Regions from separate parts of the Streptomyces sp. NPDC054863 genome, predicted to be linked through region 2. Evidence: riboswitches for the same ligand, from Rfam matches in the RefSeq annotation. Region 2 holds a riboswitch; the other holds the start of a gene.
What was found. A riboswitch is a leader RNA that binds a small molecule or an ion and turns the genes downstream of it on or off. The one in region 2 is predicted to bind S-adenosylmethionine.
Positions count from the first base shown of each region.

Region 1: another riboswitch for S-adenosylmethionine. It lies ahead of ACWGIG_RS26140 (aminotransferase class V-fold PLP-dependent enzyme); the one in region 2 lies ahead of thrC (threonine synthase).

Region 1 covers NZ_JBSGZD010000178.1:5,774-9,977, reverse strand. The annotation lists gene ACWGIG_RS26145 (glycerate kinase family protein) at 1-712, shown strand, start outside; gene ACWGIG_RS26140 (aminotransferase class V-fold PLP-dependent enzyme) at 673-2,070, opposite strand; SAM riboswitch class IV at 2,303-2,420, opposite strand; gene trpD (anthranilate phosphoribosyltransferase) at 2,518-3,582, opposite strand; gene qcrB (cytochrome bc1 complex cytochrome b subunit) at 3,738-4,204, opposite strand, start outside.
Region 2 covers NZ_JBSGZD010000039.1:36,087-40,290, forward strand. The annotation lists gene ACWGIG_RS10895 (MoaD/ThiS family protein) at 411-686, opposite strand; gene thrC (threonine synthase) at 730-2,040, opposite strand; SAM riboswitch class I at 2,055-2,182, opposite strand; gene ACWGIG_RS10905 (glucosyl-3-phosphoglycerate synthase) at 2,355-3,302, shown strand; gene ACWGIG_RS10910 (alpha,alpha-trehalose-phosphate synthase (UDP-forming)) at 3,386-4,204, shown strand, end outside.

The sequences.
Region 1 (4,204 bases), on a different contig from region 2:
CGGGAGCGCGTTGCGCCGCCTCCACCGGATCGACCCCACCGGCCTCGACCCCCGCCTGGCCGACACCGAACTCCTGGTGGCCTGCAACCCGCACAACATCCTGTGCGGCCCGCACGGCGTCGCCCGCGTCTTCGGCCCGCAGAAGGGGGCCACCCCGCAGCAGGTCGAGGCGCTCTCCACGAGCCTGGAGCACTGGGCGTACGTCCTGGAGCGCGACCTCGCCACGACCGCCGATCTGCGCCACGGCCCCGGCACCGGCGCTTCCGGCGGCCTCGGAGCGGGCCTCGCCGCACTCGGTGCCCGGCTCCTGCCCCGCTTCGACGTGCTCCTGGACCACCTCGACCTGGACGCCCGCCTCGCCCGCGCCGACCTGGTCATCACCGCCGAGGGTGCCCTGGACCACCAGACCCCGCGCGGCAAGGTCCCTGCCGAAGTGGCGCGCAGATCAAGGGAGTTGGGGCGTCCGGTACTGGTCCTGGCGGGCACCATCGGCGAGGGCGCGCACGAGATCAGGGCGGTCGGCGCGGACGCCTACAGTGCGATCCTGCCCGCACCCGTGTCGCTGACCGAGGCCCTCGGCCGGGGCGGCGAGTTCCTCACCGACGCGACCGAGCGGGCCCTGCGGATGATCCAGCTGGGCGCGCGCACCGCCCGCCGACGAGAACGGCTGCCTCAGACCGCCGGGACGCAACGCCCGTCCTCGGTGCGGTAGTTCCACCGCGCGCCGTTCTCGACGAGCTCCTTGACCGCCCGTACGAAACGCTCCACGTGCTCGTCCGGCGTGCCCGCGCCGAAGCTGACGCGGATCGCGTTGAGAGAGCGCTCGCCCGGCTCGGCCTCGGGCGCACCGCACTCGCCCGGGTCCTGCGGGTCGCTGCCGAGCAGCGTACGGACCAGCGGGTGGGCGCAGAACAGGCCGTCCCGTACGCCGATTCCGTACTCGGCGGAGAGCGCCGCCGCGAAGTGCGAGCTGTTCCAGCCGTCCACCACGAACGAGATGACGCCGACCCGGGGCGCGTCGTCGCCGAACAGCGACAGCACCTGCACCGCCCCGACCTCGGCGAGCCCCTCGCGCACCTTGCGCACCAGTGCCTGCTCGCGCTCGACCAGCGAGTCGAACCCTGCCTCGGTGAGGGCCTTGCAGGCGGAGGCGATCGAGTACACACCGATCACGTTCGGCGAACCGGCCTCGTGCCGGGCAGCGGTGGTGTGCCACTCCACGTCCACGCCGCCGTCCGCACGCCGTGCGACCTTCTTCGACGCACCGCCACCGGCCAGGTAAGGATCGGCCGCCTGCAGCCAGTCGGACCGGCCCGCGAGGACACCGGAGCCGAACGGCGCGTACAGCTTGTGCCCGGAGAAGGCGACCCAGTCGACGTCCAACTCCCTTACGGAGACCGGGTGGTGGGGCGCCAGCTGCGCCGCGTCGAGCACGATCCGCGCACCGTGGGCGTGGGCGGCAGCCGCCAGCTCCTTCACCGGCCAGATCTCCCCGGTGACGTTCGAGGCACCAGTGACGCACACCAGCGCAGGGCCGTACGGGTCGCGGTCGGCGAGCGCGCGCTCCAGGGTCTCGACGGCCTGCGCCGGAGTCCGCGGCGCGTTCAGGTACGTCACGCGGGCGTCCTGCCAGGGCAGCAGCGACGCGTGGTGTTCGGTCTCGAAGACGAACACCTGGCAGTCGGCGGGCAGCACGGCCGACAGCAGGTTCAGCGAGTCGGTCGTCGAACGCGTGAAGACCACCTGGTCGCCTTCGCGGCAGTCGAGGAACTCGGCGACCGTCACCCGGCTGTTCTCGAAGAGGTCCGTGGAGAGCTGCGACAGGTACCCGGCGCCGCGGTGCACGCTGCCGTAGTACGGGGCGTAGGCGGCGACGTCGTCCCACACCCGCTGCAGGGCCGGCGCGCTGGCCGCGTAGTCGAGGGCCGCGTACGCGACCTCGCCGCCGGTGACGAGCGGCACGGCCACGTCCCGGCCGAGGACCGGCAGCGGCGCCCCGCAGCAGGGGTCGGCGGACTCGGTGGCGGAAACGGCGGTGGCGGAAACGGCGGCAACGGGCGATGCAGACATGGCGAAACTCCTGGCAGGACAAGGCGGAACGGCTTCAGAAGGCCCGCGGGTACGACGGCTCAACAGCCGTGCACCGTACGGGAGTTGCCTCAACGCGCGGCCACCGAAAAGGGCCGCACGGAGGTGAAGGTGGAACGGGGCCGAAGGGCCCTATCGCATTCGCTTGCTCACGAGACTGCTCCCTTGAGGACCAGGACCCCAGGGGCGCGCCACTCCGAAAGGAGTGCGCAGGGGTCCGCGCTTGCCGTAGACCTCGCTGCCTACGACCTGGTCTTCACCCGGGGCACCCCGCCACGGACGGAGGGTTGCCGGACAGCGGGCCGGGGCCGTAGTCGCTGTCACTCATGACCTGTGCAGCATCCTGCCACACGATCAACAACGCGCAAGAGCGCAGTCCGGATCCTGGACTGCGCTCTGCGTCACACGGGGTCGTCTCCCGCGGGGTTTTCAGGCGTTGCTGGCCGCCACCCACCGCTCCAGCGCCCGCTGCGCGCTCCCGGAGTCGAGGGACTCGCGGGCCTGTTCGATACCGGCCGCGATCTCCTCGTTCAGCGAGCCGCCGCCCGGGTTCAGGGCGACCAGCGCCGCCGCCGAGTTGAGCAGCACCGCGTCCCGCACCGGGCCCTTCTCCCCCGCCAGGAGCCTGCGGGCGACCTCGGCGTTGTACGAGGCGTCCGCGCCGCGCAGCGCCTCCACAGGGACGAGTTCCAGGCCCACGTCGCGCGGGTCGAAGGCCTCTTCCCTGACGGCCCCGTCCCGGACGATCCAGACCCGCGAGGTCGCGGTGGTGGTCAGCTCGTCGAGGCCGTCGTCGCCGCGGAAGACGAGTGCGGAGTTCCCCCGTCCGGCGAGGACACCGGCCACGATCGGTGCCATCCGGGCATCGGCCACGCCGACCGCCTGGGCGCGCACCTGGGCCGGGTTGGTGAGCGGACCCAGGATGTTGAAGGTGGTCTGGGTGCCGAGCTCCTTGCGGGCCTTGGCCGCGTACCGCAGTGCGGGGTGGAACTTCACGGCGAAGCAGAAGGTGATGCCCGCCTCCTCGGCGACCTCCACCACCCGGCGCGGCGTCAGGTCCAGATTGACGCCGAGCTTCTCCAGCACGTCGGACGAGCCGCTCGCCGACGACGCCGCCCGGTTGCCGTGCTTGACGACCTTGGCGCCCGTACCGGCGATGACGACGGCCGACATGGTGGAGATGTTGACGGTCTTGGCGAGGTCGCCGCCGGTGCCGACGATGTCGACGCTGGGGCCCGGCACCTCGATGGTGCGGGCGTGGGCGTACATCGCCCGTACCAGCCCGGTGACTTCCTCGACCGTCTCGCCCTTGGCACGCAGCGCGATCGCGAAGCCGGCGATCTGCGCGTCGGTGGCCTCGCCGGTCATGATGCGGTCCATCGCCCAGGCGGTGTCGTCCGCGCCGAGGTCCTCGCCGCGCAGCAGGAGGTTCAGGATGCCCGGCCAGCCGCGGGCCGCCACGCTGTCGCCGCCAGCCGGGGTCACAACGTTCATGGTCCGCTCCAGGGTCCACGTGCCGCTAAGGGCAGCCGATAAGGGATGGGAACACCCTATCCAGCCCCGGGGACGGCGAAGAGCCCCGTCCGGTGTGCGGGACGGGGCTCTTGCCGTGGCGAACAGTACGGTCCGCTCAGGACCGGTTCAGGTGATCAGTGGTGGCCGTGGCCGCTGGTGATCTCCTTGTACTCCTCGGCGGTGGGCTTGGCGATCTGGTTGCCCTCGCCGTACATGCCCTTGCTGAGCTTGGCGCGCAGCTTCTGGGTGGCGCCCACCTTGCGCTCGACGCCGTTCTCGTCCACCTCGGGACCGATCTCGGCCGGCGCGTACTGCTCGTGCGCCGTGAGCGAGTGCAGCTGGTTCTGGTTGAGGGGCTCGTGCACCTCGATGAACTCACCGTGCGGCAGCCGCTTGATGATGCCGGACTCACGTCCGTGCAGCACCTTCTCGGCGTCCCTGCGCTGGAGCCCCAGGCAGATCCGCTTGGTGATGATGAACGCGAGCACCGGACCGGCGAAGAAGCCGATGCGCACGAACCAGCTGATCGAGTTGAGCGACAGGTGGAAGTGCGTGGCCCACAGGTCGTTTCCACCGCCGACGAGGCCGATGAAGTAGACCG
Region 2 (4,204 bases):
TTACTGGCCCTTGCGCGGGACCGCACTTCGCGGCCCCGGGTCAGACCCCACCCGCCGACAGGAACGCGGTAGGTGTGCGCCGAAGCGCGTCGACCGCGGCTGAATGTATCCGCCCAACTGCCCTCTGCAACAGGTCAATCGGACGAGAATTCTGCGCACGCCTGAACGCCCGGATCGGTCAACTACCGTGATTCCAGGGCAAGTCGGGCCGGACATAGTGTGCGCATCGGCGGCAAAAGGCTCGCGGGCGCGGCCCGCATCTTCTCTCGTTCTCATATGCGCGGGGCACAGGCGGAGAGCGGGGCTTCCCCTACTCTACCTCTTTCAACCATAGAGAATTGCCCCCTCCGCTTGTGAGCGGAGAGGGCAACTTGGGTGAACGGGAGGGCGGTTGACCGCCCCTCGCGGGATCAGCCGCCCGCGACGGCCGGGATGATCGAGACGCCCGCGCCGTCCGGCGTGGCCGTCTGGAGGCCGCTCTCGAAGCGCACGTCGTCGTCGTTCACGTACACGTTCACGAAGCGGCGCAGCTTGCCCTGGTCGTCCAGGACGCGGGCGGCGATGCCGGTGTGGTTCTTCTCCAGGTCGGCGATGACCTCGGACAGGGTGGCGCCCTCGGCGGTGACCTCGGACTCGCCGCCGGTGTACGTGCGGAGGATGGTGGGGATGCGGACCTTGACGCTCATGGTGTTCAGCCTTCCGTTGCGTACGTCGTACGGGTCGAGGGTGTCAGCGGGCCAGGCCGGCGTCGCGGAACGCGTCCAGGCTCGGCCGGATGGTCGCGGAGGGGCCCGTGGTCGGGGCCACCGCGTCCAGCGTCTTGAGACCGTCTCCCGTGTTGAGCACGACCGTGGTGAGCGTCGGGTCCAGCAGACCGGCCTCGATGAGCTTCTGCGTGACGCCGACGGTCACGCCGCCCGCGGTCTCCGCGAAGATGCCCTCGGTGCGGGCCAGGAGCTTGATCGCGTCGACGACCTGCTCGTCGTTCACGTCCTCGACGGCGCCGCCCGTACGGCGGGCGATGTCCAGGACGTACGGGCCGTCCGCCGGGTTGCCGATGGCCAGCGACTTGGCGATGGTGTTCGGCTTCTGCGGCTTCACGACGTCGTGACCGGCCTTGTACGCGGTGGAGACCGGCGAGCAGCCCTCCGCCTGGGCGCCGAAGATCTTGTACGGCCTGTCCTCGACGAGGCCGAGCCTGATCAGCTCCTGCAACCCCTTGTCGATCTTCGTGAGCTGCGAGCCCGAGGCGATCGGGATGACGATCTGGTCCGGCAGCCGCCAGCCGAGCTGCTCGCAGATCTCGTACGCGAGGGTCTTGGAACCCTCGCCGTAGTACGGGCGCAGGTTGACGTTGACGAAGCCCCAGCCCTCGCCGAGCGGGTCGCCGATGAGCTCGGAGCAGAAGCGGTTCACGTCGTCGTAGTTGCCCTCGATGCCGACGAGCTCGCCCCCGTACACGGCGGCCATGACGACCTTGCCCTGCTCCAGGTCGTGCGGGATGAACACGCAGGAGCGGAAGCCGGCCCGCGCGGCGGCGGCGCCGACCGCGCCGGCCAGGTTGCCGGTGGAGGAGCAGGAGAGCGTCGTGAAGCCGAAGGCACGGGCGGCCTCGACGGCGATGGCGACGACGCGGTCCTTGAAGGAGTGCGTCGGGTTGCCGGAGTCGTCCTTGACGTACAGACCGCCGGTGACGCCGAGCTCACGGGCCAGGTTGTCCGCCTTGACCAGCTTCGTGAAGCCGGGGTTCAGGCTGGGCTTGGTGGCCACGTCGGCGGGGACGGGCAGCAGCGGGGCGTAGCGCCAGATGTTCTCCGGGCCGGCCTCGATGCGCTTGCGCAGCTCCTCGGGGCTTCCGGTCGGGAGGTCGTACGCCACTTCCAGCGGGCCGAAACACAGCTGGCAGGCGAAGATCGGGCCGAGCTCGAAGCGCTCCCCGCACTCGCGGCAGGAGAGGGCGGCGGCGGGGCCGAGGTCTACGGGAGTGGTGTTCCGAGCGGCTTCGGCGGCCCGAGTGGCTTCGGTGGTCTGCACAGCCATGATGGCGAGGTCCTTCCTCATCTTCCCCGCGACGGCTTTCGCCACGAGACGGAATTGGCACCTTCCCGACCTGACCTCGCGGTCGTTCGGGGGGTTGCCGGGACTTCAACGGGCCGTTTCCCTCTGTCCCTCTGGATGAGCGCTATGACTCCGGGTGCCGTGCGTACGGCCCGGGTGTTTGTGTGCGTACAGACCCCGACATGCGACGGTCGTCCGCGTTGTTCAAGACTGTAACCGAACCCCCGGACGGGCGTGCCAGCCGTCCGGACCGCGAGATAGATCACAGATGTCTCCAGGACTGAGGAGTGACGGGCGTGCTGGAAGAGGTGGAGCGCTGGCTGAGCACGCGGTCCTGGACCGCCGCCGACCGCCCGCTGGAGCAGCTGCTCGCCGCCAAGGCCGCCCGTGGCCAGACCGTCAGCGTCGTCCTGCCCGCCCTGAACGAGGAGGCGACGGTCGGCCGCATCGTCGACACGATCCGCCGGGACCTGATGGGCCCCGGCGCACCCCTGGTGGACGAACTGGTGGTGATCGATTCCGGCTCGACCGACCACACGGCGAAGGAGGCCGCGGAGGCGGGCGCCCGGGTGGTGCACCGGGACGAGATCCTGCCGCGCGTTCCGGCCGTGCCCGGCAAGGGCGAGGTGCTCTGGCGGTCGCTCCTGGTGACCACGGGCGACGTCGTCTGCTTCGTGGACGCGGACCTGAAGGACTTCGACGCGTCGTTCGTGTCGGGCATCGTCGGCCCGCTGCTCACCGACCCCGGCGTGCACTTCGTGAAGGCGACGTACGACCGCCCGCTGGACGGGGCAGCCGGTCAGGGCGGCCGGGTCACCGAGCTGATGGCCCGCCCCCTCCTCAATCTCCACTGGCCCCAACTGGCCGGATTCGTACAGCCGTTGGGCGGGGAGTACGCGGTCCGCCGCTCCCTCCTGGAGCGGCTGCCCTTCCCCGTCGGATACGGGGTCGAGCTCGGCCTGCTCATCGACTCGCTCCACACGGTCGGGCTCGACGCGCTCGCCCAGGTGGACGTGGGCGTGCGCATCCACCGCCACCAGGACGGCCAGGCCCTGGGCCGGATGGCCGCCGCGATCTACCGCACGGCCCAGCTCCGGCTCTCCCGGGGCCATCTGATCCGCCCCGCACTCACCCAGTTCGAGCGCGTCGGCACCGCCTTCGTCCCCCGTACACACCCTGTGGACACGGAGGAGCGCCCGCCGATGCGGGAGATCGCGGAGTACGCGGAGCGGCACGCGGCCTGAATCGGCGGACCGCCGCCCGAATCATCGGCATGCCGCCCCGTACGCACGTTTGAGGGGATCGCGGACCGGCTAGGTTTCGCCACATGGCTTCCCAGTACGACCCTCCGCGGTCCCCCGCCGCCGCCCAGGTCCTCGTCGCGTCGAACCGCGGCCCGGTGACGTACGCCCTGGGCGACGACGGGGAGCTGACCGCCAAGCGCGGCGGCGGCGGCCTGGTCTCCGGGCTCTCCGCGATCGGCCCGGACGCGGACGCGCTGTGGGTGTGCTCCGCACTCGGCGAAGGAGACCGGGAGGCGGTGCGCCGCGGGGTCGGCGAGCCGGGTGTCCGCATGCTCGACATCGACGCGGACACGCACACGGCCGCGTACAACGGCATCTCGAACTCGGTCCTGTGGTTCGTCCACCACCTGCTCTACCAGACCCCGGTGGAGCCCGTCTTCGACGCGGAGTTCCGGCGCCGGTGGGCTGCGTACGAGGCCTACAACCTGGCCTTCGCCGAGGCCCTGGCCCAGTCGGCGGCCCCGAACGCCACCGTCCTCGTCCAGGACTACCACCTCTGCCTCGTCCCCGGGATGCTCCGCGCGCTCCGCCCCGACCTGCGCATCGGCCACTTCTCGCACACCCCGTGGGCCCCGGTCGACTACTTCCGGCTGCTTCCCGACGACATCGCCGAGCAGCTCCTGCGGGGCATTCTCGGCGCGGACCGGGCGGCCTTCCTCACCCGCCGCTGGGCGGACGCGTTCACGGCGTGCGCGCTGGAGATCCTCGGCGAGGAGGCCCTCGACGGCAAGCGGATCGGCGTCCACGGCCTCGGCGCCGACGCTGACTTCCTGCGCGAGCGCGCACACCGGCCGGACGTCGAGGAACGTCTGACCTCCCTCCGCGAGCAGGTCGGAGGCACC